Regions from separate parts of the Oceanobacillus sp. HCA-5259 genome, predicted to be linked through region 1. Evidence: riboswitches for the same ligand, from Rfam matches in the RefSeq annotation. Region 1 holds a riboswitch; each other region holds the start of a gene.

Evidence for each region. Region 1 has a riboswitch for thiamine pyrophosphate ahead of thiM (hydroxyethylthiazole kinase). Riboswitches for the same ligand answer to the same signal wherever they lie in the genome.
Region 2: another riboswitch for thiamine pyrophosphate. It lies ahead of WKU33_RS03045 (YkoF family thiamine/hydroxymethylpyrimidine-binding protein); the one in region 1 lies ahead of thiM (hydroxyethylthiazole kinase).
Region 3: another riboswitch for thiamine pyrophosphate. It lies ahead of thiT (energy-coupled thiamine transporter ThiT); the one in region 1 lies ahead of thiM (hydroxyethylthiazole kinase).

What each region holds. Positions count from the first base shown of each region.
Region 1 is NZ_JBBKBV010000001.1:84,112-94,587, forward strand. It holds gene WKU33_RS00380 (DUF4367 domain-containing protein) at 1-265, shown strand, start outside; partial or broken gene WKU33_RS00385 (SDR family oxidoreductase) at 344-436, opposite strand; gene WKU33_RS00390 (HXXEE domain-containing protein) at 459-965, opposite strand; gene WKU33_RS00395 (hypothetical protein) at 1,075-1,380, shown strand; gene WKU33_RS00400 (hypothetical protein) at 1,805-2,443, shown strand; gene WKU33_RS00405 (hypothetical protein) at 2,748-3,056, shown strand; TPP riboswitch at 3,141-3,242, shown strand; gene thiM (hydroxyethylthiazole kinase) at 3,350-4,129, shown strand; gene WKU33_RS00415 (cysteine hydrolase family protein) at 4,131-4,745, shown strand; gene WKU33_RS00420 (Lin0512 family protein) at 4,746-5,105, shown strand; gene WKU33_RS00425 (DMT family transporter) at 5,138-5,380, shown strand; gene WKU33_RS00430 (nucleoside triphosphate pyrophosphohydrolase) at 5,392-5,718, opposite strand; gene menC (o-succinylbenzoate synthase) at 5,823-6,929, opposite strand; gene WKU33_RS00440 (aromatic acid exporter family protein) at 6,979-7,968, opposite strand; gene WKU33_RS00445 (aldo/keto reductase) at 8,118-8,960, shown strand; gene WKU33_RS00450 (LURP-one-related/scramblase family protein) at 8,988-9,485, shown strand; gene WKU33_RS00455 (coenzyme F420-0:L-glutamate ligase) at 10,002-10,476, opposite strand, start outside.
Region 2 is NZ_JBBKBV010000003.1:116,948-127,423, reverse strand. It holds gene WKU33_RS03075 (quaternary amine ABC transporter ATP-binding protein) at 1-486, opposite strand, end outside; gene WKU33_RS03070 (nitroreductase family protein) at 1,104-1,682, shown strand; gene WKU33_RS03065 (MBL fold metallo-hydrolase) at 1,795-2,598, shown strand; gene WKU33_RS03060 (energy-coupling factor transporter transmembrane component T family protein) at 2,983-3,771, opposite strand; gene WKU33_RS03055 (ABC transporter ATP-binding protein) at 3,746-5,338, opposite strand; gene WKU33_RS03050 (ECF transporter S component) at 5,319-5,924, opposite strand; gene WKU33_RS03045 (YkoF family thiamine/hydroxymethylpyrimidine-binding protein) at 5,942-6,526, opposite strand; TPP riboswitch at 6,606-6,707, opposite strand; gene norA (multidrug efflux MFS transporter NorA) at 6,769-7,941, opposite strand; gene crcB (fluoride efflux transporter CrcB) at 8,373-8,747, shown strand; gene WKU33_RS03030 (CrcB family protein) at 8,753-9,106, shown strand; gene WKU33_RS03025 (ABC transporter permease) at 9,298-10,248, opposite strand; gene WKU33_RS03020 (ABC transporter ATP-binding protein) at 10,241-10,476, opposite strand, start outside.
Region 3 is NZ_JBBKBV010000004.1:46,394-56,869, forward strand. It holds gene WKU33_RS03665 (VanW family protein) at 1-338, shown strand, start outside; gene WKU33_RS03670 (YceI family protein) at 384-920, opposite strand; gene WKU33_RS03675 (M3 family oligoendopeptidase) at 1,177-2,955, shown strand; TPP riboswitch at 3,011-3,115, shown strand; gene thiT (energy-coupled thiamine transporter ThiT) at 3,237-3,815, shown strand; gene WKU33_RS03685 (zinc-binding dehydrogenase) at 4,092-5,072, shown strand; gene spoVAE (stage V sporulation protein AE) at 5,335-5,685, opposite strand; gene spoVAD (stage V sporulation protein AD) at 5,693-6,697, opposite strand; gene spoVAC (stage V sporulation protein AC) at 6,699-7,172, opposite strand; gene WKU33_RS03705 (YhcN/YlaJ family sporulation lipoprotein) at 7,190-7,642, opposite strand; gene nfsA (oxygen-insensitive NADPH nitroreductase) at 7,795-8,535, opposite strand; gene WKU33_RS03715 (hypothetical protein) at 8,560-9,297, opposite strand; gene WKU33_RS03720 (YwpF family protein) at 9,454-9,864, shown strand; gene WKU33_RS03725 (TrkH family potassium uptake protein) at 9,893-10,476, shown strand, end outside.

The DNA of each region.
Region 1 (10,476 bases):
GATGGTCTATCTCATTTATGAGGATGAAGATTGGAACGGCTTCGTATTTAGCATCTATCCTTCACAAGAGGATTATGATGGAATGTTTGAAGGGGAAGAGACGGAGACAATCACTATTAATGGTAATGAAGGTAATCTGGCGGTTGATGATGATGGTTTCATGTGTCTCACTTGGGAACATGAAGATGTGTTTCTTGAATTAATTGGCGAAGAATCTGAAATGCCGAAAGAATTGTTTCTGCAAATAGCAGAGGGGATTGAGTAAGAGCACATTTCGTCTAATAAAAAGCGACAGGGAATATTTTTAGATAATCTCTGTCGTTTTTTTGGTGTGAAAATTTTATTATATTGCGGTAATTCCACCATCCACGATAAACTCAGAACAAGTGGAATAACTGGATTCGTCGGATGCTAAGTAAAGGACAAGATTTGCTACTGTTGAATTTTGTCTCGAGGAGTTAGTTCCATTTTTCTGCTGCTTTATGACTGAGGAGAAAAATAGGAATAAACAAGATTAGAATTACGACTGCACCTAATAAATTGTTGAATGTTAATAAACCAGTATTAGATATATGATAAGAAAGAATAATATAATAAGGAATGATCAGTGATACAGAAGTCCAAAGACCTGGAGTATAGCTGCGTAAGTATAAGGATTGTACGGGATAGGTAAAAATATTTAAAGCAAATAACAGATTTAACCCGAGAAATAGAAGATAGTGCTCAGTTATTGTTGTAATTACAATCAGAATAGCTACTGGGATAGAAAGTAAAAATACAACGAAAGAAAATCTGGCTGCATTCATTGTCTCAAATTTCCTGAGTTCTTCTTCTACAAAAGCAGGGATTCTTTTGCGAATTCTTGGATACGTTTTGTTGAACCATTTTTCAATTGTCATGATTTCTTCTAGGTTGTGGAGCATGAAAATGATGGTGAAAATTAGGACGAATAGATGGATATCCATAACCTTTTAACTCCTTTCTTAGAAATGCTCTTTTTTAAAACCTTTCTATAACAGTATTTTAACATGATTATTCCTATCTTTATACGAGTTTATAATTAATACTTTTCGCATGGCTGGAAGGCAATCGGCGGGTAGGTTATTATCTGAAGGCTGTCTTCCTTTAAAAAGAGTAAAATATTTTCTCCGCTTGAATACATTAAAGAAGGAAAAGATATTTGGAGGTGTACTCATTATGTCATCACCACAAGAATCAAAATCAACAAACTCTTCAAATGAGATAATATCTTTAGAAGAACTTTCCTTTGTTTCAGCCATGTTCTTTGTTATCGGTGCAATGATCTCCTTTTATGTTGCTTATAAAAGACTTAAAGATTCGTCTTTAGGTGGACCGCCGATATTGCAACCCGTGCCATAAAGTGAAACTCATTCAGTGGGGATATCCTTACCTCTCCCACTGAATGTTAGTTGAACAGAATCATGGATTTATTACGGACTGTATATCCCAACCTTCATATATTGGGTTTCCCTCATGTTTCAATCGATGTATCGCAGGACTATCGCATGATATTTTCCAGGAACGGATTAATACAGAGAACTTGACAATCGAAACCGTGGCAGAAAAGATTGCTTTGAAATCTGAAATCCAACTAATCACCGATAAACGGGGGAAATTCAAGAGAAAGCTAGACAGGTTAAAAATACAACTTAGTCATATCCGATGGTTTTAAGAGAATTTATAGGCGCAATCATTGAAACCAAACACTCACTTCCGCCGTAAAACTACAAGTGAGTGTTTTTCATATTAACCTAAACCAATTCCAAAAGGGGAGAGCCACCAAATGACCTTTCTAATCCAACATCAATGGGAAATTTTTATCGCTGCAGAGATACTGTCCTTTATCTCATTAATTCTATTCGGGGTCATCCGCTATTTTTTCAACAAACGGAATTTAAGTCTTATCTTTCTGCTGTCTTTTCTCGGCTTATTTATCGTTGAGGGAGTGCTTGCTCTCCTTATTTACCGGGAAACAGGCGAGATTTCGATGTTTCAAATTGTTATTTTGATTTTTATTTTGTATGCGTGCACTTTTGGCATCAATGATTTCCGGAAGTTGGACCGTTGGATGCGCTTGAAGATTGGTAATTTGCGCGGTATCGACTTACTTACTGAAAGGGATAAAGAAATCATCAGGAGACAAAAAGACCCGAAATATATTGCCAAAATCAATCGATACAGCTCCATTTTCCATTTACTTATATTCGCAGCCGTCCAGATTGTTTTCTGGAGCTATGGAATAAAGGATCTCAATCAGGCGATGAATTACCTGACTGATCTTTCGTGGATTGGTGATGACAATTACTTGGCATCACCTTATGCAAATGAAATGATGTATAACATTTCAATGGTTTGGGGGATTGTTTTTATTATTGATTTCATTTATTCGTGGTCTTACACCATTTTTCCGAGCAAGTCTTAAGCGGGAAGTGGGGTATTTAGGAATCTTAACATCCTGACGTTGATAGCTCCTCTTAGGCGAAATGAGCTGGTCAATAGGGATTGATAACCTTCTATATGTCCGGAATACTGTCATGTTGCTCACGGAATTTGTATTTTCGATATTCTGAATGCATAGTCACCTGAGAAAAAGGATTCATCTCGTTTTCCGACCCAAATTTCATGTCAAAAATAGGGATTTGTCTAGTGCGGTTTCCTGTACTCTGCCATAGGCTGTAGGGAAGGGAAAGAACAGGATAAAATTTTTCTTGAAAAGGAGCATATACATGCATGGATTTGTAAATCATGTACCGATGCATCATTCGCCATTACCATATCCAGAAATGCACCGGGCTCGTCCGCCGGGTCCGTTTGGGCCAGGTGGCGGTATTGATCCGCTTGCAGCTGGATTAATAGGAGCAGGACTAGGATTTTTAGGTGGCAGTTTAATCGCTGGAGGACCAGGTTTTGGCTTTGGACCGGGATACGGTCCTGGGTTCGGTCCAGGGGCCGGATTTGGTTACGGTCCTGGCTTCGGACCCGGCCCGGGATTTTGGCAGTACGGTCCCGGATTCGTGCCATATGGTGGTTTTTAATATAAAAGAAAGGGTTTGGGTGCACGCACGCAAACCCTTTCTTTTATATTAAAAATAAGATAGACTAGTCATAAAGAATAGATATTTTTCCACTAGGGGTGCCAGTCGGCTGAGATAAGACTTTTTCTTAATCCCTTTGAACCTGATCTAGTTCATACTAGCGTAGGAAAGTGGAGTTGGTATACATACTTAAATTGTATTAATAACCACTCCAATTCCCGGGGTGGTTTTTCTTTTTTAAAAACTACCTCGCCCTTAATCTATTTCAATTTACTAAAAAGGAGGAAGTTTACATGAACTATATTGCTAAAATTCGAGAAAAAAGTCCGTTTATCTATAACATCACGAATGAGGTTGCGACAAATTTTGCGGCAAATGGTTTGATTGCGATTGGTGCGTCTCCAGCCATGTCGAATACACCAAAAGAGGCGGAGGAGAATGCGAGTCATGCGGATGCTGTCGTATTGAATCTCGGAACTTTAACCGAGGATCGGGCCGAGGCGATGCTGCTTGCTGGCCTTAAAGCGAATGAAAAAGGAATTCCAGTCATTCTTGATCCCATCGCAGCAGGGGGAACAAAATTCCGTACGAAAGTGATTAATGAATTATTGGAAAAGGTGAAATTCGCTGCTATCCGAGCGAATGCTGGGGAAATTTCTGTACTTGGCGGAGCGCTTGATATTATGAAAAGCCCTGACTCTACGGTTGAATCGATTGATCCGAAAATTGCTCAAACAGTAGCGAAAGAATATGATACGGTTGTTATTGCAACAGGGAAAACAGACGTCATTACAGACGGAACGCGCATGAGTCTTTGTAATAATGGGCATACCATGCTACAAAATATTACGGCAAGCGGGTGCCTGCTTTCGTCTCTCGTTGGGCCTTATTTAAGTGTTGCCGAAGACTTGTATGAGGCGAGTGTGGAAGTGACTGCAGCTTACGGGATAGCTGCGGAACTTGCGATGAAAAAGGCGGAAGGGCCGGGCACGTTCATCCCTGCTTTGCTTGATCAGCTTTATCTGCTGGATCAGGAGACGGTGAATACGTATAAAAAGCTGCAAGAGATTTAGAATGAATACAACAAACGGGAACGTAGCTCTACTTCTAGTCGATTTACAAAATGATTTTTGCCATCCGGAAGGCACCGCAGGTAAACGCGGGAAAGATATTCATGCTTTTTATGAAAAAATGAAACAGATGAAGGATTTGCTAGAAGCAGCACGAGAATGTGAGATTCCAGTGATTCATGTGATCTCGGAACATAGTGCTTGGACGGAATCCCCTTCTGCAAATGAACGATTCGGCCGAAGCAATCAGAAAAGTAATTTATCCTACTGTGAACCTGGAAGCTGGGGAGCGGAAATTCATGAGTATTTCACTCCGCTTCCAGGAGAAAAAGTTGTCGTAAAACATCGGTATAGTGCGTTTGTCCATACAAATCTTGAGCTTTTATTACGCTCAAATGGTATAAGCCATCTTACGATTATTGGAGCTTACACGAATGTGTGTATTGACACGACTGCTCGTGATGCTTCTATGAGAGATTTTTTCGTAACGGTTCCCTCTAATTGTGTCGTCTCGGATAATGAAAAACTACATCACGACGCATTAGAGTTACTCCAAGGAACATTTGCAGAAGTTGTTCACGCAGTTGAAGTAAAAAAACAATGGAAAGGGGAAATATAATTGAAAGAAATTCTATTTATCGAAGCAGGAATGGGAATTGATCTCCACGGCCAGGACATAAATGTAGCTGCCGAACGTGCGATTATGGATGCGATCCATTATAATTCCATGCCAGGAATAAGGAAAATGCTGCCAAGTCAAGACTTGAACAATATGCGGGTGAACGTTAAGCTCGCTGTACCAAAAGACGAGGAAAAGCTTGACCATGAAAAAATTAAAAGTTTGCTTCCTTATGGAACGGTAACGGTAGAAACCGTTGCTGGAGGTATGGCGACAACGAGCGGTATTTTCCTTGAAGATCAACAGGATGAAAATGATTTAATGTATATTGTGAATGCAGTCGTTGAGGTTGGGTATTAATGAAATGACATTTAGTTTAGTTGGTAAAGCAAATGAGTATGATGATGGGTGGGCTTTTAGTAGGCAGTCAATCGTCCGTCAACGCCTCACTGGGTCGGAGAATTGGGACGATTGAAGGTGCACTCATCTCTTTTCTGACTGGTACAGGTTTGCTTGCGATACTGGTGCTTTTCTTTGGACAGGGAAATTTATATATAAGGGGAATGTCCGGGCGAGGAAGCTCGAGCAGTCCGGAAAAAAGGCATGTTAAAATGAGGCACTTAGGGAAAGTCTAAGTACCTCATCGCTATTTCTCCTCCACATCAACCAAATAAATCTTCTCTTCAAACCCGCCACATTCCTCTGCCTTTTTGGCCCGACGTTTTTCTACATCTTCCATCGTGGTGTCGTGGATACCGACAAGGGCCTGCATGACTTCGAGGATATCAGCAAGTTCCTCTAATGCATCTTCGTCATTTGCTGCATCTTGATATTCCATCACTTCTTCATTCAGTTTCTTTTTTAGCTCCATAATATAACGATCCTGGTTAAGGGTTTCGGTATTGAAGGCTTGACCGTTTTGTTCCAATATTGACGGAATACCGTCGCGGACAAGTTTATTATACGTCGTCACTTAGGAAACACTCCTTTTTCATTGTTGTCGATTATATGGGGAAGCGAAATTACCTATATTCAATCGTTCCCTAAATACCGACAAGAAAAACGTTCGCTCTCAATTTAACGATAATGTTTCTTACTGAACGTGAATGCATCAACTGCTTCCCGGTCGATTTCATATCCGATGCCAGCTTTCTTAGGAACCGTAATATAACCGTTATTCGCGATAACTTCTGGTGCGATAATATCTTTTTCCCAATAGCGGTCGGAGCCGGATGTGTCACCAGGCAAGGTGAAATTCGGCAGCGATGTTAGCGCAATATTATGGGCCCGGCCAATTCCTGATTCAAGCATCCCGCCGCACCAGACAGAGATACCTTTCTCCGCACAGTAATCATGGATTTTTTTCGCTTCAGATAATCCGCCAACACGGCCAATCTTCACGTTTATAACTTTCGTACTTCCGAGTTCCACCGCTTTTCGTGCATCTTCCAACGAATTGATGCTTTCATCTAAGCAAATCGGAGTTTCCAGCTCTTTTTGCAGCTTGGCATGGTCGATAATATCGTCAGAAGCGAGTGGTTGTTCAATCATCATGAGATTAAATTCATCAAGTTGTTTTAACGTATCAAGATCCTTTAATGAATAAGCTGAATTAGCATCTGCCATAATCGGCAAATCAGGGAAGTGTTCGCGTAACGCCCGGATTACTTCGACATCTTTACCAGGCTTGATTTTCACTTTCATACGCTTATAGCCTTCTTTCACATATCCATGAACCAATTGGATCAAGTCATCGGTAGTAGGCTGAATGCCAATACTGATGCCAACCTCAATCTGTTCACTCTTCCCGCCAAGTGCCGCTGCAAGAGATTGGTTCGTTTGCTGGGCATAGATATCCCAAACTGCACCTTCAATCGCGGATTTTGCCATATTATTTTTCCGGATGGGGGAAAAAGTGTCACGCACTTCATCCGGGTGCTGCAATTCTTTATTGAGGAGGAGTGGAATAAGAAAATCCTCAAGCATATGCCAGTTCGTCATCATCGTTTCTTCGGTGTACCAGGGGGCACGGAAGGCGACCGATTCTCCCCAACCAATCGTTCCACTTTCGTCTTTTGCCTCTAGCAGTAGAAAGTCACGATTTTCTAGCGTTCCGAAACTTGTTGCAAAAGGAGATTTTAATTTCATTTGTAAATGGCGGATGGTGATCTCTGTCAATTTCATGATTCATTTCCTCCAAATTCAATCTTGTTCTTTGTTTTTTACTTAGACTTTACACTCGTACACCTGCGCGATTAGAAAAAGGTTCGCGTTGCCGCATCACTTTCTTCTTCACTAGCAAATAATTCTTAATTTCAAAAAGCAAGTAAAAGAGATTGGCCCGCACTTCGAATTCTTCTCTTGTCTTTGGTAGTTCATTTTCACGGAAAATTTCTTCGTAAGACTCTAACTTTTCGAGAACAGGATCAATGTTCTTCGTGCGGACGTTTTCGCTAATGTTCAATAATAGGTCGGCAACCATTTCGCGTTGTTCCACATGGATCTCTGAGAGGGAAACGATGCCTATAATTGGCAGCATTTGTCGCAATATGGCGAGCTGTTCTTCGCGCAATCTGAAATAATGATAGTCTGTTCTTTTTTCTTGTAATAAATTGTTTTCAATATCTTGGATGGCCATCGATTTCGCTTGATTAATAATTTCTTCCGCTTCATTAATCTCTTGTCCGTCCCAATTCCGGTGATTATCTTTTAAGAAAGCATGGAATTCATAGAGGATTTTTGCATACTTTTCTTCAATTTCATATTTGAACCTATCAATGTCTTTTCTCATACTCGGCATAACACTGTTTACAATGAATGCAATTCCAATCCCGGTGAGAATGATAAATAGTTCATGGAAGAAAACTTCAAAACTTGCATTTCCAATCATATAAATATGGGAGAGGACAACCATGCTTGTGATAAATCCGTTTTGAATCCGCGCTTTCATTAAGATCGGTATAAACAGAAGAATGAAAATCGCAAATACAATCGGGTGATAACCTAATAATTCAAAGACCACCATACCGAGAACGAGTGAAAGAAGACAAGCGAAAAATTTATCCTTAATCGTGTAGATGGTTCGTTTTTTCGTCCGTTCAATACACATAATGACAAGAATCGCTGCAAAGGTTGCAAATTGAATGTCAACAAGACTTGCAAACCACATCGCAATACCTGCACCGACTGCTGTTTTAATCGTTCGGTATCCCATACCAACCATCCGAAACACCTCTCTTCCCTGATGACTTTCATTAGATCTATTATAGACTGTTGGAGAAGGAAGGAACAGAATTCCGGTCGGTGAGTGTGTTATACTAAATTTAATCACTCATTTAAATGGAGAAATCAATAGAAAAGGAGATGTTTTACATGATTAGATCGATTCCTGAAATTACATTAAATGATGGACTATCAATCCCGGCAATTGGACTAGGGACGTATAAAATGAATGGTAACGCTGGGGTCCGGTCGATTATAAGTGCGATAGACAATGGGTATCGTCTGCTTGATAGCGCTTATAACTATGAAAACGAAGGTACAGTTGGGGAAGCTGTCCGTAAAACTGGTGTACAGCGTCAAGATTTAATCATCACGTCGAAGCTGCCAGGGAGATACCATCAATACGATTTGGCCGTGCAGACGATTCAAGAGTCCTTGTACCGGGCGAATCTCGATTATTATGATTTATACCTCATCCACTGGCCGAATCCGAAGCAGGACGTGTATGTCGAAGCTTGGCAGGCGTTAATTGATGCAAAAAGATGGGGCTTGGTTCGTTCAATTGGAACGAGTAATTTCCTGCCTGAACATATTGAACGGCTGGAAAAAGAAACCGGTGTGAAGCCAAGTGTGAACCAGATTGAATTGCACCCGTTCTTCAATCAGAAGGAGCAGCGGAAGTGGCATGAAGAAAATGATGTTCAGACACAATCCTGGAGTCCACTTGCACGTGTAAACAACGTGCTTGATAACGATATTCTAACGGCAATTGCGTCACGCCATAATAAGTCCGTATCTCAAGTTATTCTGCGCTGGCATTATCAGTTGGGATCGGTTGCTATTCCAAGATCGACTTCACCGGTTCGTCAGCGGGAGAATCTTGCTATCTTTGATTTTGAATTATCACAGGAAGAAATGAATAAGATCGGCGAATTGAGTCGTCCGGACGGGAGAATGAAAAACCAAGATCCAGCTGAGTATGAAGAATTTTAAACTGGCGAAGAAGTGTGAGGATACCTTATGAAGGAACTGTATATAAAGCAAAAAATACTTAGCTTAAGCGGCAGGTTTACGGTAAAAGATGCAGATGAACGGGATGTATATACCGTAGAGGGTAGCTTCATGAAAATCCCGAAAGTCTATACGATTAAGGATGAGAGAGAAGCGGAAGTCGCCCGAATTACGAAGCGAATGCTTACCTGGATGCCGAAGTTCACCATTGCTGTTGCCGGTGAAGAAGTCATTACGATAAAAAAGGAATTTTCTTTTTTTAAACCGCGCTATTCGATTGATGCGATTGGCTTAGAGGTGACAGGAGATTGGTGGGGCATGGATTTTGAAGTGTATCAGCACGGAGCGTTTATTGGAGAAGTGAAGAAAAAATGGTTTACTTGGGGCGATAGTTACCAAGTTAAAATAAGTGATGAATCCGAAGAAAACCTGATGATTGCCCTCGTTGTCGCGATTGATTGCGTGAAAGCAGATCAATCAGCAGCTGCCGCTTCGCCGGGAAGTTGAATAGAAACGGGTCCCCAAGTGAAAATTTTCCTTGGCGACCCGTTTTTTGTAATTGCTTTGGGAACTGTATGGTAATGATACTGTGGATGACTACATTTAGCCGAGTGAATAGGGGCGTTTTAATCTTTAATCGTCCGTTTGAATTAGGTTAGATTTCGTTCGGTCGATTAGAGATGTCTTAATTACTCGAATGAGTTAGACTTTCCTTCGTTCGGTCGATTATAAGGGTCCTAATCACCCGAACGAGCTAGAATAGCCTTCATTCAGTCGATTAGTAGTGCTCTAATTAATCGAATTGGCTAAATTCGATTTCGTTCGGATAAATAGGGATGTTTTATTGATCACCCTTTTGCGCCTCCTGATTCCAGCTCGTTTGGTCAGAGAGATCTAATCAACACTTGAAAACAACTCTAATTCGAGCAGTGAAGCTGTCCGTTTATTATAGCCGTCAACAGTATTATTTAAAATCTTCTCCGTGCAGTGATAGGAAATTTGCCAGTGCAAAAGTTGAATTCATTACTTTCCATCGGTGTAGTTATCAAAATATCCTTGAATATAGACAAAAGGTGTTCCTTTGTCACCGCTGCCTGACGTGAGGTCAGATAGAGAGCCGATCAAGTCGGTTAGTTTTCGTGGAGTTGTTCCTTGTGCCTCCATAGATCCGACAAGGTCATCACCCTTTTTATTAATGAACGCGGCAACTGCTTCGTCTAATTCATCTCCGCGCAGGTGACTAAAGTTATTATCAGCTAAATATTTTAATTTGATTTCGTTCGGTGTACCTTCCAGACCTAACGTATAAGCTGGGGATACAACAGGGTCTGCTAGTTCCCATATTTTTCCAGCCGGATCCTTGAATGCACCATCGCCGTACACCATTACTTCAACTGTTTTTCCAGTAGCTTGTTTAACTTTTGCTTGAATCCCGTTTACTAATTCCTGACAATTATTCGGGAAGAGTTTCACACTTTCTTCGGTCGCTTTATTAGAA
Region 2 (10,476 bases), on a different contig from region 1:
GCCTGGTTTCTGGTTCAAGTATCCACCAAGTCCAACCATTTCAAGTGCTTTTGTAGCTCGATTTTCCCTTTCCGCTTTATCAACTTTTTGGATTTCTAAGCCGAACGCGGCATTATCCAATACAGTTCGATGCGGGAATAAACCGAATTTTTGGAAGACCATACTTAGTTTTTCACGGCGAACTTCCCTTAGTTGGTTTTTATCCATTTTAGAAAGGTCTTCCTCATCAATATAAATATTTCCTTGTGTCGGTTCAATCAGGCGGTTGATTAATCGTACCAATGTGGATTTACCACTACCTGAAAGCCCCATAATAACAAATATTTCTCCTTCTTCTACAGAGAAATTTGCGCGATTGACTCCGACCGTTGCACCAGTTTCTTTTAAGATTTCTTCCTTCGTGCGGCCTTCGTCTAGAAGTTTTAGTGCTTGTCTCGTATTTCTTCCAAACACTTTGGTTAGATTCTTAACTTCAATAATCGGCATACCTTCACCTCTTTGTGTAATTTTTGTTGATATACAAAGCTAACGATGCACATCTGTATTTTTTTATCCATAAAAATAATCTACCTATTAACTATACGCATTTAAAAACATTAACTCAAACATGGTATGTTCTTGTTTACGTTGATTTAGAATGTAGAGTTTATGCGTCCTAAAGTATAAACCCGTTTATTGGCTCATTTCTCCCATTATCTCTAGAATCCTCCAAATCATTCTGCTTTTAATTCAGAAAATCCTTGTTATCACGCATTAACGGTTTGTAATCCCCCGACCTCTAAACATGAGGGAAGCCTAACTTGTGAAGGTGGGGGATATACAGTCCGTAAATCCCAGATTCTGTTCAGCTAACACTCAGTGGAGGGGGTAAGGATCCCCACTGAATGAAGTTTCACTTTATAAAGTTAGATTTCGCTTCTTATGAATAAACTAAACCTAGAATACTCGTAACTTCAGTCGTGAGCGTTCAAAGAATGTTATGCATGTAGAAAGCAACCAAAGTCATTTTATTCAGTAGTAGTCTATTCATTAGGTTGATTTATACAAGAAGTACAGTTTCTTTTGTATAATGAGAAGCATGAAGGAGGAAATGCATAATGGTTATGACAGAAACGAGGAAGTATAGAACATCTGAATATGATATTGACGAGATGTTTCTTGAGCGCTGGTCGCCGCGTTCATTTTCGGAAAAAGAGGTGCCAGAGAATACATTATTAGCTTTGTTCGAAGCGGCCCACTGGGCTCCTTCTGCTTTTAATTTTCAGCCATGGAGATTCATCCTTGCGAAGACAGCGGAAGAGCGGGAAGTGTTCCATTCATTCCTTTATGAGGGGAATTTAGCTTGGTGTACACGTGCACCTGTATTAGCGTTGATCATTTCCAAGAAGGAACAGGATGGGAATGTGATCCGTTCGCATTCGTTTGATACAGGAGCAGCTTGGGCATTCTTAGCTCTGCAGGCGAATAGGAAAGGACTGATTACCCATCCGATGACGGGATTTGATTTCGATAAAGCACGGGCCGTACTCGAGATTCCAGACGAGTATAATATAGAAGCGCTCGTCGCGATTGGCTATCAGGATGAAAAAGAAAAACTGCCTGAAGTATTACAAGAGCGTGAACAACCGAACCAACGCATGCCATTAGAGAATTTTATTTTTAATGGAAAGTTTAAAAAATAATGGACGTGCCCAAATGAGAGTTTTATCATTTGGGCTATTTTCATAAAGTGAAACTTCATTCAGTAGGGGTATTACAGACCGTTAATGCGTGATAAAATCAGGGGGCATTCTTATGATTCAATTCCAAAATCAACATATAACTGTTTTCCAAAGTGCTCTATATATGACAACCTCGGCGATTATTCAAGCAGAGGATGCAGTTATAATGACGGATCCAACATGGCTTCCTAAAGAAATAGAAACAATTAGGGCTTGTATTGATGAAATGATTGGTGACCGGCAATTATATATTATTTATACACATAGTGATTTTGACCATATTATTGGAGCAGGGGCCTTCCCGGAGGCAAAAGTCATCGCTACAAAGGTGTTTCAGCAAAATCCGAATAAAAAAGCAGTATTGCGAGAAATTGAAGCATTTGATCAAATGTATTATTTGAAGCGAAATTATAAATCAATCTATCCATCGGCGGATATTGTTGTAACCCGAGACGTGCAAACATTAAGGTTGGGGAAAGTGACTTTAACATTTTATCTTGCGCCTGGGCACACAAAGGATAGTTTGTTTACAGTGATTGAGCCTTATGGAATATTTCTTGCAGGTGATTATTTATCCGATGTAGAGTTTCCATTCATTTTCAGTAATTATAAAGACTACGTACAGACGATCCGGACTGCTGAACAGATTTTACATCATCATTCGATTCGGATCCTTGTTCCAGGCCATGGGACTACTACGCAAAGCGAAGAGGAAATCGTAAGTAGGCTTCATTTCTCGAAGTATTATTTAGAAGAACTTCCTCTTGATAATGAAAGTCTGATTGACGTTTTACGTGAGAAATATACTTTTTTTGAAGGGATGAAAAGTATTCATTTTGATAATGCAAGTAGGGTGGTAAGAGAAAGGGATAAATAATACTTTTCCGATGGACGTACAAAAAAACATCTCCGGTCTTATTTGAACATAATACCCTCATTCAAAAATCCGGGAAAATCTTCTTAAATTGAAAGGGAAGTAGAAAAAAATGTGTTATTGGGATTGGGATGAATCTTTATAATGTTTCTTTAAGTTCTTTACTTCAAATAGTGATCCAAAATGAAATAAAATTTAAAAGAAACGAAAAAGGAAAATAGTACGCTGTTTTAGCCAGCAAAAAAACCGCAAAAACATTGAAATCACAACGTTTTTTGCGATTCTTAGTGTCAAACCTGAGAATTTGTTATAAAGTAATTTAATATAACTAATATGATTAGTCAAGTAGAAATAATCAAGTGATGGTATTTATAGAGCTTCTTAGAACTAGAACTGCTTGCCAAATATATTTAAGTACCCAAGGTAATACGAAAAAGCAAGGATGATAAAAAATGCGCCTACTATAAGAAAGAAAAACATCCAGTCTTTAGGAGAGACGTTCATTTCATGATAGTAGGTGCGGTCTGTATCACCTGTAAAACCTTTTGATTCCATCGCGATGGCAACTCGTTCAGCTTTTCGGATTCCATTTGCCAGCAGTGGAATAGAATATCTCCTGAATTGCTGCCATTTACCTTTTATCCCTTTCGTTCTGCCAAAGCCACGAATCCGGTGAGCTTGCCTTAAAATCTGCAGTTCGTCCCGAAACATAGGTAAGAAGCGATAGCCAGCCAGAATACCGTATGTGATTTTAGGGGAAACCTTGCATTGCTGCATTAAACTTAGCATGAATTTGGTCGAGTTTGTCGTTAAAGCAAATAGGATCGACAAGCATACAAAACAAAGAGATCGTAAGGCGAGACTAATCCCTGTTATAATACTTCCCCTTGTAATTTCGCTTCCGAAAAGGGTAAATAAAACTTCGCCATAGGAAAAGGTTTGATTTGTATACAGAATGGTCATCCAGGCAAAGCTGAGCGCCACAAGCAGAAATGGGCTAAAAATCTTGAGCCATTTAATGAAGGGGATATCGCTCATCGTGAATGTCACAATAAGGATAAATAAAAAATAAACGAGTGGAGTAAACACATCAAACGTAAAACTGAGCAAAATGCCAGGAATGAAGATGGCAAGTGCTTTGATTGTTGGATTAATGAACGAGATCAAGGCTTTCACCTTCTTTATGAAGTACTCGAGTCCGGTAAGGCGGACGTAATCGCGCTTTTTCCAATAGATCAGCTTGCCTCCAAAGACTTTCCGGCTCGCCATTGTAATGAATATGCTGCTGATATAATACAATCGTCCGATCAACTGTATCCACGATATCCATATCATGCGTGACGAAGACGATTGCCGTTCCATTTTGTCTCAAGCTATCAATCATGTACATCAGTTCTCTCGTAGTCTCTGCATCTTGACCAAATGTCGGTTCATCAAAAAATAAAATATCTGGTGTTTCATCCAGCATCGTTGCTACACTTAAGCGGCGCTTTTCTCCACCACTTAAGGAAAAAGGATTACTGTATTTATTTTTTTCTAAATGGAACTGCTTTAAAAGTGTGGTTGCAGCGGTATTTAATTCAGCTGTTGACCATCCATTCAATTTCATTCCAAATGTTAATTCATCGTATACGGTGTCCGTGATGAATTGATGCTCCGGGTTTTGAAAGACATATCCCATTCTTTTTCGCAGCTCTTTTTCCTCCCATTGCTCCACCGGTTTATCGTAAAAGTTTATAGTTCCTTTTTGAGGGGTTAATAACCCAGTCATTAATTGCAGTAAGGTAGATTTTCCAGCTCCATTCTCCCCAACAATGGCGACGAATTCTCCCCGATGAATTTTTAAGTTTATTTCTTGTAAAATGGGTTGTTTCTTATGATGGAAGCTCATCTGCTCTATCGTTATTAGGACATCTCTCTTGATAGAGGGAGGGGATTTCACAGGAATCGGGTAAGGATCGGCAGCGTTAGAAAACTGCTTTGGTAAAAATATTCCTTCTTTTTTTAATAAAGAATGATGATTTGCAAAGATGGATGCTGCATTGCCGTCTGCGATGATTGTACCCTGTTTTCCTAAAACAAGCATACGATCGGTAATATCCAGCCAGTCCTCGATTTGATGTTCAATGATAAACACAGCTAGCTTTTGTTTTTCTTGAATTTGTTTAATTAATTGGATAAATTCTATTCGAGAAACCGGGTCTAAATTTGCTGTAGGTTCATCTAAGATCAATAGTTCCGGTTCCAATAAAAGAACAGCTGCTAGAGCAAGTTTCTGCTTTTGTCCTCCAGATAACTCGTAGATTTTTCGATTTTGAAAACCATTCATTCCAACGGCAGACAACACCTCCGAAATGCGCTCAGGCATTTCGGAAGGGGCAATTTTTCTGTTTTCCAATGTAAAAGCAAGTTCATCCTCTACGGTAATCATGCAAAATTGACTTTCCGGATCTTGAAAGACAATCCCGATCTTCTGATTGAGCTCTCCTTTTTGATAGTCTTGTATATTTTTCCCCCGGTGAAAGATGTCGCCGGAAGAAATGCCTTCTACTGTATCGGGATATAACCCATTTAGGCATAGAGCTAGACTGCTTTTCCCTGAACCGCTTGCTCCAATAAGGAGGGTCGTCTCATGATCTCTTAAGGAAAAGTGCAGTTCATTGAGTAATGGTTTATCCGAATTTTCATAGCCGAATGAGAAATTGTCCACATAAAGTAATGGATTAGGCTGCGTCTTTTTCACGTTTTTTCTGTATCTCCTTTCCTAAGGCATAGCCGCGAAGGACCCCAGTTTTTGCTAATTTGTCACTCAACCATTTCCCTAGGACACCCGCGAGAAGGGCACCACTGATGATGCGAACAGCTAACATCGCTATAAGTAATGCAGGGGCTAACGCGATATTTCCGGATGAAAATAAATTCCAAGTGAAACTGAAAACGGCTGCAAAGACACCGGAAAGAATTAAAATGCGTAAACGATAATCCTTCCATTTTGTTATTGCGAAGGCAAACTCTGCTCCTAAGCCTTGAATTGCAGCTGCTAGAATAAGTCCGGGTCCCGCGGCAGTTCCCAATAATACTTCGGTAACTCCTGCGATAAGTTCAGCTGTAAAGGCAACCCCCGGCTTCCGAATGATATAAGCTGCAACGATGGAAACAATGAACCAAATGCCAAAAATAATTTCATACCCAAACGGTGCGAGACCAAATGGAGCAAGAATATTACGAATACCTTGACCAACAAGAAAGAATGCTAAGTAAATGATCCCGAAGACGACACCTAATATCGACATGAGAACAATTTCTTTTAATTTCCAATGCTTTGTCATTTCACTTCTCCCTAGGTTTATTTTGTAGGACTGTTGGCGGAAAGGCTAAATGTCATGGTGACATGAGAGACTTTTTCTTGGACGAGTTCAAAGGATTCATGTAATGCATTGAAGATATCATGAACGTCTCCGTCTAATCTTGTTGCATAATGTGTAGAAGTAACCGTGACATTACGATGCTTTGATAGATTGATTTGTTCATAGATTTTATCCATGTAATCTTCATGCCCCATTGGATAAAGGGAAAATTTACAACCGGCGATTTGGAGGATCGATTTCGTTTTTTCTTCGTTCAATGGTATGTCTGTTTCATCCATATACGCGTCAGCTTCCGTGTCACCAGGACAGCCGATGGAGAACGTACCATTCATAGCAACATGCTCCCCAGTATTCGCTGCATGTAGGAAGATTGCTTTTGCAACATCGAAAACATGGATCATTTTTCCGCGGATACACGTACTGACATCATCTGTTTCCTTCCAAACCTTGGAGGTATCAACCTCACTTAATGTTGATAGAATAATATCAACAAAATTATCACTCATCGGGTGCAGACTAAATTGACAACCTACAATTCGACTAGTTCCACAATTGTTACGCATTCCAATCTCCTCCTATTGATAATAAAAAAACTGCATTCCTAAGGGGAATGCAGTTTACACATTAATTTTAACAACATAATATTCGTAAACTGCACTTCCCCACGCTAGTATTATCTAGATCGGGTAGTAAGGGTCGGATTAATCCTCTCAGCCACATGACGCAGCTCCCCTAGTGCTTATGTTTTGATATGCAGTTATTCTAATTCCAGATTGTATACATGTTTCGGTATTTTGTAAAGTATTTAATCAATTTTAATATCCGGTTTCTTCCAAAATATAGTGATAAGGAGACAGACGACAATAACGATCGAGCTGAAAACAAACGGATAATTGATATCTATATCAAATAAAACCCCACCAACTACTGGACCAAATACATTAGCAAGGGACGTGAAGAATGAGTTCATGCCGCCAACAAAACCTTGCTCATTCCCGGCGATTTTTGATAAATAGTTGGTAACAGCTGGACGAATCAGGTCAAACCCAATAAATACCGTGAAGGTTACCGCCATTACTTGCCAATAAGAATTAGCGAGTGTCATGGCAAAGACCAGCATAGCAGAAATGGCGAGCGACCAGCGAATAATATTGATTTCTCCGATCAACTTTGTTAACCAATCGAACAATACAACCTGGAAAATCGCTCCGATAATCGCACCACCTGTAATGGCAATCGCAATGTCAGAAGGAGTGAATCCGTGCTTATGATCAGTATAAAGGCTGAAGAAAGAATCAAACGCGGCAAGACCGAATGTTGATATTAAAATAACAATAAAAGCGATGAAAAACATCGGCATAAACACTTTCCTCAAGCCACTTTTGCCGAGTTCTTCGGTCATATCAGCCATATCGTCTGTTTTCGACTTCGGCTCTTTTAAGGATAAAATCGAAACGAAAGCAACAATTAAACCACACGCCGCAGCAGAGAAGAATGGTACACGCGTACCAATCCCTGCTAAGAAGCCACCAATTCCCGGTCCGATAATAAATCCGGTACTAATCATCGCTGACATATAGCCGAGTGCTTTAGGCCGCGTTTTCAGCGTCGTAATATCTGCGATAAATGCGGTAACAGCAGGCATGATGAATGCGGCACTTATTCCTCCGAGAATTCGTGAGGCGAACAATACTTCAATTGTTTTACCAAGACCAAATAAAAACTCGGAAAAACTGAAGATAAAAAGACCAATGACAATCATGCGTTTACGCCCATATTTATCAACTGCTTTTCCAGCCAAGGGCGAGAAAATCAATTGAGCTAAAGCGAATGCAGCCGTTAAATAACCGACAACAGTACCACTGATGCCGAGTTCATTCATAATAGTTGGCAGAACCGGTATAACAAGTCCAATTCCTAAAAATACAAAGAATATATTTGTAAGCAGAAGCGTCAATGTCCAATCTTTCTTTTTCATAGCTTTTTCTCCTAGGTGATATGATATTCTGTACTAAACATAGAAATTTTACTCTGATTCGATGAGAGATGCAAGCATATATTACTATTTATTATAACTTAATTTTCGCAACCTGAAACAATTTAAGCAAGCTAGCAATTGTAGTAATTATCTCTCGTTTTATTCTCCCATTTTGCGCATTATGTATGCTTGATAGGATGGCTGAACTGCTTTGACTTTTACAAATGCGACAGTTGCTTGCGTTAATATCTTAATAAAGTGAAACTTCATTCAGCGGGGGGGGGGGTCCTTCTCCTCCACTGAATGTTAGTTGAACAGAATCAGGGATTTACGGACTGTATATCGCCCGCCTTAACATTTTGGTTTTCCCTCATGTTTAGAGATGGGTATATTACAGACTGTTAATACGTGATAAAAAGGATGTTGGATGAATGATTTATATCTATATTGGACTTGTCGGAGCACTCGGTGCGATGCTGCGGTATAGTATAGGAATTCTAATTATGACAGAACATGTTTTTCCCTATGCGACGTTATTGGTTAATTTGATAGGGAGCTTTTTACTTGCGTGGCTGACTTACGGACTGTTTAAAAGGATTCATCTGGATGAAAAGCTGAAAACAGCGATAACAACGGGTTTTGTCGGCTCGTTCACTACATTCTCCGCTGTCAGTGTGGAAACGGTTGAGTTGTTCCAAAATCAGTCGATGTTACTTGGGTGCGTCTATGTTTTTGTGAGTTTGGTTGGAGGGCTTGGTATGTGTGAAGTTGGTTTTCGGGTTAGTAGGGGAGTTGGAGAGAAATGAACTGGATGTATTTATTAATCGTTGGTGTCGGTGGGTTTTTTGGCGCGATTATGCGTTATTCGATTTCGGGGAAGATGAACGATCCGGAAAAAGCCGTACCAATGGGTACACTTCTCGTCAATCTGACAGGTGCATTCTTGCTCGGATTGCTTATAGGTGCAGGGGTAGATGAATTATTACTTCTCTTATTGGGGACAGGTTTTCTTGGTGCCTTTACGACATTTTCAACGTTGAAACTTGAGATGGGAGTGTTGTGGAGGAAGGGGAATAAGCGGGAGTTTTTCCTTTACACTGGGCTGACGTATGTTTTGGGGATTGCTTTGGCGTTTCTAGGAGTTGTTTGTGGGAGTTATTTTTAGGAGGATTGCATTATAAAACAAGGATGGTATTCTATCATCTATTTACCATAAAAAGGAGGAACTTGCAATGCAACTAATTCAGTAACCAATACTTCAAAAAGAGGCGATGGCCGGTGTTACTGCTCCATCTTCAGGCGTTGCATTATTTAAAATAAAGGTTCCGCCAATTGAGACGGAACCTTATTAAACGGTTAGTGACCTGCAACATCCCGCTTCGCAAAGAAGATCCAGGTAATTGCTGCGAAAATAATATAGTAGACAACTAGTACGGTAACGGAAAAGCCGAGTGTCATTCCTTCCATCATCGGTGTGTTCCCGTTAAAGTACTGGGACAGGTTTGTATTTGCAAATAGAATGTATTTCGCCCAGTCCCGTTCTATGAAGAAGAACACAATCTGGTTTCCAGCTAGCATAAGAAAAATTGCGAGTCCAATTGCTAGCGCGCTGTTTCTGAAAATGGAAGAGATCATAAAGGCGAATGTCGCCATCATGAGCAAGTTCACAAGACTGAAGCCGTAATCGGTTATAATCTCCCCAATAACTGGAACATATTCCACTCCATCGCCTTTTTCAAGAACGATATGAGGATTCATCCCGTCAAAGCCGATGAAAATTCCTCCGATAATCCATGAGAAGAGGAGCACGAATAAAAACGTTATAAATGAAAATATTAGTACGGCGCTATATTTTGATATTAAGATTTTCGTCCGTGAAATTGGTCGGATGAGCAGCAACTTAATCGTTCCCCAGCGGAATTCGTTAGCAAGAATACCGGCAGCAACGATGATGGTAAAGAGACTGACAAGGGAAAGCAGCATCTCATTTTCCATTACAAATTGCCACGCACCGTAACTTTCAGGCATAATATCATGTTCTAAATAATAATTATTGATTTCAATGAACGTTGAATTAAAGGACTCCATATCGGGAAATTCTTCCGTATCTTTCATGTATTCGGCATTCTCTGTTTCCAGCGTCTCTCTCCACGTATCTTCTTCATATGTCATAAAGTCCCCATAAGTTTTTGCCAACAGGCCGACCCCAATAATGATTAATGCCAGTATGACATACATTGCCCAAGTCGATTTCAAACGGTAGATTTTAATCACTTCATTTTGTATGAGATTTAGAAAATTAGTCAATGATATTCTCTCCAATCAGATCAAAGAATTTATCTTCGAGAGTTGATTTGGTGACTTGCACTTCATAAATGAGAATATTTTCTTTCACCAAATCGGAAATGAGTAGCGGGATATTCTCCTTCTCGGTTTGGAACGTGATTTTACCGTTTGTTTGGGCAGCAGGTGTTTTACGATTGACGACTTCAAGGGCTTTTTCAAGTGGTGTTGCTTCCATTTCCACTTGCAGCA
Region 3 (10,476 bases), on a different contig from region 1:
TTGGTGAACGAACAGAAGAGAAAGGGTATCAACGAGCGCCGGTTATTGTAAAAGGTGAGTTCTCAGAAGATATCGGCGGGGGTATTTGTCAATTATCATCAACAATTTTTAATGCAGTTGATTTACGTGGTATCCAAATGATTGAAAGGTACACTCATAGCCGCTCCGTTCCTTACGTACCCCCGGGAAGAGATGCAACCGTAAGTTGGTGGGGACCAGATTTTACATTTAAAAATTTATACAATGAACCAATCGTGCTTACCGCCTATGCAGCAAATGGCAGCTTAACAGTTGAAGTATTCTCTTCTGAAACAGTAGATTATTTCCAATCAAAATAAAAGCAGTATCCCGGGTTCATGGGGATACTGCTTTATGTGCATCAGTTACTCAGCTTTATGAAGTTCTAGTTCGAAGTGGATTTTTACTTCGTCGGATACGAGTACGCCGCCTGTTTCAAGTGTAGCATTCCAAGTAAGTCCGAATTCTTTACGGCTGATTTTCGTTTCACCGCTGAAGCCGGCAACTGTAGAACCGCTCATCGGGTCTTTACTTTGACCTTCAAATGTAACGTCTAATGTAACTTGATTTGTATTTCCGTTAATTGTTAAATCGCCAATTACATCATATTCATTATTTCCTTTGCGTTTTACATCTGTTGAAACAAATGTAAGTGTCGGATGATTCTCTACGTCAAAGAAGTCTGCAGAACGAAGATGGTTATCACGGTCTTCGTTACGTGTGTTTATACTTGCAGCATCAATCGTTACTTCGATTTTCGAATCGGTAAGGTCTTCCACATCTGCTTCGATCACTGCATCAAATTTGTCGAATGTTCCTTTCGCTCGAGAAATCATCATGTGTTTAACCGAAAAACCTACTTCACTGTGCGCCAAGTCTACCGTCCATTTTTCTCTAGTCATTTAAAATCCCTCCAAATATTATTAAGTATTCCTCAATACTTACTTTCTGTTACCTAGTATAAATTAATAAATCGGTAATGTCAATATATCTTAATTAAAAAATATTTATTTAAGGATAAATTAACAAAACGAAACCATTATTCAAATACCACTAAATAGACTATCTCAAACTTGTTTTCCGTGTAAATGGATCTTAATAATGCAATCCTTCAGATATTTCGATACAATAATATGGGGAGAAGAAGGAGGAAGAGAAATGAAAGAATATAATCCAACTTGGGATTTGGATTCACTATTTCCAGGAGGAAGTGCGTCACAGCAATTCAGAGATTATCTTGGTCAGATTCGAACGGAGATTAAACAATTAGAAGGCCAATTCACCACATTGGAAGTGGGGGTAGATTCATTTTCCACGATGCTTAGCCAGTTTATAAAGGAATTGGAGAAGACAATGTTCAAACTTCGTGAGGCTGGAGCGTTCGTCAGTTGTTTAAGTGCGCAAGATGTAACGGATGAAGGGGCTAAAACACTAGTTGCTGAATATGGCACACTTTCAGCTTCGTTTAATGGCGTGCTGACAACTTTCATGCAGAAACTTGCGGAAATCCCGGACGAGGAATGGCAAGCAACCATTCAGCACGAAGCGTTACAAGAAATAGGGTATGTATTATCAGAATATCGTAATAAAGCACGGGACTTACTTGCTGTGGAACAGGAAGTGCTGATTAATGATCTTGCTGTCGATGGTTATCATGCATGGAATCAAATGTATAATACAATCGTAGGGAATATGACAGTGGAAATTGAAGGGGAAGAAAAGATAGAGTCCTATTCAATTGGTCAGGCCTCCAATCTGTTAACTTCAAGCGACCGAGCAACTAGAAAGAAAGTATTTGATAAGTTAAACGATGCATGGAATAAACAAGCATCCTTATTTGCACAAACATTGAATCATTTATCAGGTTTTAGACTACAAATGTATAAGCACCGCAAATGGGAAAATGTATTAAAAGAACCGCTGAGTATCAATCGGATGAAGCAAGAAACGTTAGATGCGATGTGGACAGCGATAGCTAATAATAAACAACCTTTTGTCGCTTATATAAATAAAAAAGCAGAACTATTGAATATAGATAAATTAAGCTTCTATGATGTCGATGCACCGATTACCGACCATGTTAAAAAATTGAGCTATACAGAAGGCGCCAAATTTATTATGGATCAATTCCGTTCTTTTAGCCCAAAGATGGCGGATTTTGCTGAGCAAGCTTTTGAAAAACGTTGGATTGAAGCGGAAGATCGGCCTGGCAAACGTCCTGGCGGTTTCTGTACAAGTTTTCCTGATAGTAAGGAAACAAGAATTTTTATGACGTATTCCGGAACAGCATCGAATGTTGCCACGTTAGCCCATGAACTTGGTCATGCTTATCATCAGCATGTGATGAATGACGTTCATGGTCTTAATCAACGTTATGCAATGAACGTCGCGGAAACGGCCTCAACTTTTGCGGAAATGATTGTCGCTGATGCAGCAGTTGAACAGGCAGAAACAGCAGAAGAAAAGAAAGCTTTACTTGAAGATAAAGTTAATCGAAGTGTTGCTTTCTTTATGAATATTCATGCCCGGTTTATCTTTGAATTAAATTTTTATAAAGAAAGAGAAAAAGGTTTTGTCTCACCGGCAAGATTGAATGAATTGATGGTGGAAGCACAGAAAGAGGCTTATCAAGATGCACTCGATGAATATGATCCTTATTTCTGGGCGTCGAAACTTCATTTCCATATAACAGGGACACCATTCTATAATTTCCCTTATACATTTGGTTATTTGTTCAGTCTTGGTATTTATGCCCGCGCAAAAGAGCTGGGAGAGAGCTTTGAAGACGACTATATTGCATTACTGGAAGATACGGGACGGATGTCGGTAGAAGAGCTTGCGATGAAACATTTACAAGTCGATCTTACAAAACCGGACTTCTGGGAAGCTGCAATCGAGCTTTGCATCAAGGACGTCGAAGCGTTTCTTAAACTGTAAATTTGTTTTATAAGTGTACATTAGCTATAATAGGGTTAACGAAAAAAGCATAGAAAAAGCCAACAGGGGGAGCTAATAGCTGAGAGTGGGCAACGAGGATTGCTCAGACCCTTTGAACCTGTTAGTTAGTACTAGCGTAGGGATGATGGTTTTTTGATGGATAAAAAGCAATGTGAGCGGATTCCCCATCAGGAACCTTCCCTTGGCATTGCTTTTTTTGTATTTAAAAAAGTTGTTCAAAATAGCTTATAAAAAGCTTATAAAAAGGGGAGTTATAACGAATGAAGTCTAATAAACTACTATTTTTAATTGAAGTATCAATCTTCACTGCTTTGGCGTTGCTTTTAGATATCTTGCCAATATCGTTTAAAATCTGGGCGCAAGGTGGTTCGGTCTCCTTTGCAATGATTCCGGTGTTTATAGTAGCGTTCCGTTGGGGATTAAAAGGTGGATTAGTATCCGGTTTCCTCTGGGGGATGTTACAGATTGCAACGGGGAACGCATATATTCTGACGCCACTTCAGGGGTTCATTGATTATACACTTGCCTTTACGGTGATCGGTTTTGCCGGTCTGTTCGCAAGACAAGTTCAAGAAGCGGTACGGGACGGGCGGACAAAAGTGTACCTAACGTATATAACGGCGGGTGTACTGCTTGGTTCTGTGTTGCGTTTCCTTGCACATACCGTTGCTGGGGCAGTATTTTTCGGTTCAGCAGCGATTGAGGGACAATCAGTTTGGGTGTATTCGATTATCTATAATTCATCGTACATGTTCCCGTCATTTGTATTGTCAGCAGTGATTGTATTTTTCCTATTCCACAAACAACCGCGCGCATTGCTCAACCTAGCATCAAGCTAAACCGCAATCTATCCGCTCACATTGCAACTGTAAAAATAATGATCTCTCCCAAATTAAGGAGAGATTTTTTTAGTTTAACTGTTTCAAAGTGAATACGTAGATCTCTCCGGCGCAGGAGTCTCAAGGTTTAGGCTGCGAATCTTCAGAGAAGAATTTTCAGCACAACATTATAAAAAAGAATCAATTCGTTCTGGTTGATAATTCGCCCAAAGTCGCTGATAATAGAAGATAATTATCTGAATAGATATAAAAGTGCATACGAAAGGGGAAGTGGAAATGAAGGCATTTGTTGTGGAATATGGAGAATTAAAACTAAAAAGTATGCCCGAACCAAAGCCGGGAAATAATGAAATTGTTGTTAAGCTAAAAACAGCGGGTCTGAACAGGAGAGATCTCTATATACCGAACCGGAGAGGTAACGATAAAGAAGCTTTAATCCTCGGTTCGGATGGAGCGGGGATCGTCGAATCAGTTGGAGCAGATGTTACTCGTTTTAAAGTGGGGGATGAAGTCATCATCAATCCATCACTTAACTGGCACGAAAATAGTGATGCACCACCAAAAGGATTTGACATCCTCGGAATGCCTGATCACGGAACTTTTGCCGAAAAAATTGTGATCAATGAAGAACAAGTAGAAATGAAGCCAGATTACTTAACATGGGAAGAAGCCGGTGTGCTCGCTCTTGCTGCATTGACAGGTTACCGTGCATTAGTGACTAAGGGGAATATTAAAGCAGGAGAGACCGTATTTATTCCTGGAGCAAGTAGTGGGGTGAACACGTATATCATCCAATTTGCAAAAAGCATCGGTGCACGCGTGATTGTTTCTTCAAGAAGTGATGAAAAGTTGAAGCAGGCCCAGGAGATCGGAGCGGATCTTGCCATTTCAACGGAAAGTGATTGGGAAAAGGAATTGGAGAACGAGCAGATTGATCTTGTGATTGACAGTGTAGGTGCAGCAACGTTTAATCGTTCGTTGGACGTATTGAAGCAAGGCGGAAAAATTGTTATTTACGGAGCTACAGCTGGGGATGAAATCGACCTTAACTTACGTGCCTTTTTCTATGGTCAGTATCAATTGTTCGGCTCCACGATGGGAAGTCGTGAAGAGTTGCAACAGGTATTAGCCCATATGGAAAAGCATGAAATAAGACCGATTATGGATAAAACCTTTGAACTGGATGATGCCCAAGAAGCGTTCAATCATCTGGAAGTGAACAGCCAGTTTGGTAAAATTGCTTTATTAATCGAATAGAAATAGGACCGGTAAATTTCCCGGTCCTATTATTTTTATCGGAACTGAAAACCACGGTCTGTAACGAAATTAAGTGGACATCCCCTTTTTCGCCGTCAATTTTGGCTAGGAATATGCCTCCATCTACAATCCGAAAGAATGTTACATTTGCTTTCTAATCCGCTTGAAAAAAGGAGTAAAAGGCAGCAAGCGCTAGCGGTGCGAATATGGTTGTTAATGTTCTTTTGATAACATAAGTGAAAGATCTGTCTGTTACAAAACACTAGGCTTTCGGCTTAAAGAGAATGGCACCGAGAACTCCAAAAATAATTGCTGCTGAAATACCGGCACTCGTCACTTCAAACATCCCTGTAACAACGCCAATCAGCCCGTGTTTCTCAGCTTCAGCCATGGCTCCATGGACTAAAGAGTTCCCAAAACTTGTAATCGGTACAGTCGCACCTGCCCCAGCGAAATCAATTAACGGTTCATATAAACCGAGTCCGTCAAGAATAGCACCTAAAACTACGAGAGTTGTTAATGTGTGAGCAGGACTGAGCTTGAATACATCAAACATAATTTGTCCAATAACACAAATAAGACCACCAATAACAAATGCCCAGAAAAATATCATGAACAAGTCACTCCATTTCAATTGAGACTGCATGTGCAATAGCGGGAATCGAATCCTTTTGCTGAACGCTTAATGGGGAGTGCAAAGAGCCGGTAGCTACGAGTAACATCCGTTTAAACTCTCCTTGCATCATCCGTTTCAGAAAATGCCCGTACATGACAATTGCTGAACAGGCTGTGCCGCTTGCACCTGCTTGAACAGGTTGATCGGGACCGTAAATCGTCATACCACAGTCCACGTATTGCTTATCTTCTAGTTGAATGCCTTGTTGCTTTAATAAATCAAAAGAAGTATTTCTTCCAATTTTACCGAGATCTCCAGTTATAATCAGGTCGTAATAAGTTTCATCTACGTTTCTTTCCTTAAAATGCGTTTGAATCGTTTCCACTGCAGCAGGGGCCATTGCCCCTCCCATATTGAAAGGATCCGTTATTCCCATGTCAACGACTTTCCCAATTGTTGCAGAGGTCACAGTTGGACCATTCCCTTGCTTACTGAGAACGGCACAACCCGCTCCGGTAACTGTCCATTGCGAAGTCGGGGGTTTTTGACTGCCATAATCATTCGGATAGCGGAACTGTTTTTCCGCTGCGGCATGGTGACTAGATGAGCCACTTACAATAAAGTCGGCAAATCCGCCATCAAGTAAAGCAGCGGATAATGCGAGCCCTTCTGTAGAGGTAGCACAAGCGCTGAATAAGCCGAGGTAAGGCATCGCCAATGCCTTGGCACTAAATGTTGTAGGAGTAATTTGATTGATTAAATCTCCACTTATAAAGAAATTTACCTGCTCTTTTTCGATTGGGCTTTTCTTTAAGGCAATTTTAACTGCTTCTTCCATTAAACGCTGCTGTGCTTTCTCAAAAGACTTCTCTTCAAGCCAGCCATCATCAAATAAATGGTCGAAATCACTGCGGAGAGGGCCATCTGCTTCAAATGGTCCTCCCGTTATACCGGTAGCGAGAATGACCGGTCGATTTTTAAATTCCCATGTCTGCTTTCCAAGTAACATATTATAAGCCCCCCAATTGCAGGAAAATCGTTTTGATTAATGCAATAATAAATGCGGCAAATACACCGTATACAATGACGGGACCAGCAAGTTTAAACATATTTGTCCCTACCCCGATAATAAAACCTTCTGTACGGTGCTCCATCGCTGCAGAAATAACTGCATTACCGAACCCCGTAACGGGAACTGCAGAACCGGCACCAGCGAATTGACCTAGGCGATCATAGAGGCCAAAACCTGTCAGAATCATCGTGATGAAAATGAGCGTTGCAGTCGTTGGATTGCCTGCTGTTTGTTCGGTAAAGTCGAAATAATAAATATAAAAGGTAGTGATTATTTGTCCGATTAAACAAATAAGGCCACCGATAAGGAAGGCTTTTACACAGTTAAGTAAAATTGGTCGCTTCGTCTCTCGTTTTTCCTCAAAGGATTGATATTGTTTAGCCTTCTTTTGCTCATTTTTTTGCTCTGTCATGTAAAACACCTCATTCCTTACGTCTGTTCTTTAGAAAGCTTGCGGATTCTTTCTAACTCTTTATTTAATTCAGCTTTGGATAAATCCCCACTATTTAACCGTTGTTCCAGTTTCTTTAATTCGAGAAAGATTTTCTGATCTGTTGATAGTTCAACTTCATGTTTATTGAATGTAGTTTCAACCGTGTTTTTCAGATCCTTCTTCAAGTCTTTTAATTGCAAACGGTCATGATGTTTTGGATTGACGGCAACCATAATCACTTTGTCATTATTGATTGCAATCACTTCGTTGACATCATGCTCTTGTTCAATAAGTTCTTTTGCATGGTTACTTGTTTCTTGTTTAAAATTGGTCGAAGTGCGCAGGATGGAGGAGTTTGTTTCACTTGCTGATTGTCCAGTGTCATTCGTTGCGCAAGCGCTCAATATAAGGAAGAGAAGAAAGGGAACTGCAAATACATTAGGTTTCATTGGAATCACACCTTTCTACAAGGTCTTATGTTCTTGAACTTACAGTTTTTAGCATTGGGAAATCGCTCGGAAATATACTTGGAATTTACTTCCTATTATTTAGGAGAAGCTGGGGAAGAAGAAAAAAACATCAGGCAAGGTTAACCTGATGTTTAATGTCTATTCATATTTTTGCTTTGTACGTATGCTGCGACATCCATACGGGTAGGTACGTTATATTTTCGGAGCATTTGCTTCGACCAGTTATCATCTTTAAGATTTGAATCACGCTGCTGGTAATAATCTGACAGGATTCGATCATAATCTTCTATATGCGTATGTTTTGCTTGATCATATGTATTTTTATGGAATACTGCTTCGAATGGCAGGCGAGGCTTAATGTCGGGCTCATGATTTGGATGGCCAACAGCTAGACCGAATAGCGGGATAACATATGCCGGGAGCTTCAGAAGCTCGTCAACCCGGTTGATATCGTTCCGTAAGCTTCCAAGAAAGCATGCGCCAAACCCGAGAGATTCCGCAGCGATAACCATATTTTGCGTCACTAACGCACCATCTACAGTCGCGACGATGAATTGTTCCGTACTTTCCAGATTCTGCTTAACATTTCCTTGTACCCCGTTCGAATCCAGATTAGCAATCCGGCTTAAATCGGCACAGATAACAAATAAGTAGCCATTCTTCTCTACGTAGGGTTGCCCAGAGACTTTTCTTAATTCTTTTTTTATGCTTTCATCTGTTACGCCAATAATGGAATAGGCCATAACATTACTTGAAGTCGAGGCCCGTTGCCCAGCTTCTACGATTGTTTTTACTTCATCCTTCGTCAATTTCTCTGGTGTGAATTTTCGAATAGAGCGGTGATTGTGGAGTAATTTAATTGTTTCGTTCATTGGTTGCTCTCCTTTATATTAAAATTATTCGATTGTTAGATTATAAGTTGTTGTGATAGCAGGTTGTTCTTCTAATGCGTTCCAAGCGTCCCAAGCCTCTTCGCTCGGTTCGGTCAAAACGGGAAAATCAATTGCAAGCGATGAATTATCTATCCACTCGAATGATAGGATCGGCCATGAAAAACCGAGGCTGCCTGTTTTTTCATTGTCCCTTACCATTGAGACAGTCGTCCAATCTTGAAGATCGAATATAACAATATGACCAGGAGTCAAATGTCCATTTCCCGGGCGGGTAAAGTGAAAAGCCACTTTTGTTGCATCTGGAGAGAACGTGTGACTTTCATATGTTGCCATATCTGCCACTAGAAATGCAGGCTTATGTTGATCTGGATGTAAGAGAAGATAAGAACATTGGTCATGATGGCAGGAGAAACGCAATATAAAGAATTCTTCGAGCCCCAATATATACTTCTCCAGTTCCATTTCTTTAAGTGCTTGCTGTGGTTTTTTCTGAGTTTCTAGAAACTGATGGAGTATTGGAATATCACGGATGGATAGGGAGACGATTTCTTCATTAATTGTAAACTCTGCGTAGTCCTCTATATCTTCAGGTTCTTGATCCAATGGTTCAGATTCTGTTGCAGCGGATGTTGTCAACGGTTCAAGATCTAAATCAGCTTTATGAATTGGAGAAATCGTATCGTTTTCAATACAAGCTGATAAAAGAATTACAATGAGCGCGACAGGAAGAATCATTCGCATAGTAACCGCTCCCTAGTAGTTTTTTCACTATCCAATTGTACACTACTTTTTATAAACATGCAGTTGCTTTGCATTTTAAAAAATTGTTAAGTTTTATTCCCATCTTGTAAAATTTTTGATACACTTCAATATAACGAAATGGAGGGGGAAATTAGGATGAAGACGTTTAAATTAAAACAGCTGCAAATTGTAGAATTCCATTCAGATACATATCAAACCGTACATATCCCGCTAATCGACGGATTAAGTATTAATCGGGAAGATAAAGAAAATCGCTGGTTAATCGAAGCATATACGAAGCGTGATCTCTTGGATTACTTCACAGAATTAAAAGAAACTTATAAAGAATTGATTATCCATGTCAAAATTACAACAGAGTTGAATGAATTGGCAACTTTCATGACGTCCATCATTGGTATCAATCAGATTGGTGATAATATAAACATTTTATTCCTCGGTACGATGGTGGACCACAAGACAAATAAGTTAGAGGGAATTTTACAGAAATTGATGAAGGAAGGGAACAGAGGAGGAGACTTGCTGAATAAGTTTAAAGAATATCTTTGAAAATTAAAGTCATAGGAGTATCTCGGCAATGAACATTCGTGATGGTAAACTAATTTGGTTGAATCGGTTAACCCCAGTTCAACTGCTGTTGCTTTTTTATATCGTTGCAGTCATCTTTTCGACTGCACTTCTTGCTTTACCTATAGCATATAAGGAAAATGTATCTATTTCATTTATCGATCTTTTATTTACAGCTGTTAGTGCGCTCAGTGTCACGGGATTAAGCACGATTTCAATTGTTGATACATTCAGCACTACCGGAATTATTTTTCTGACGATTATTTTACACCTTGGAGCTGTCGGCGTGATGGCGATCAGTACGTTAATCTGGTTATTAATCGGTAAAAAAATTGGTTTAATCGAAAGAAGATTAATTATGACGGACCAGAACCAGCCAAGTTTTAAGGGAATCGTTCGTTTAATTAAGCAAATTATTATTCTACTCTTGTTTGTTGAGCTGCTTTTTGTTATTATTTTAGGTTTTTATTATTTAAGATATTATGAATCGTTACCAGAAGCTTTCTTTCATGGTTATTTTACAACGATTACAGCTATTTCGAATGCAGGCTTTGATCTGACAGGCTTATCAATGGTCCCGCTTCGTGGCGATTA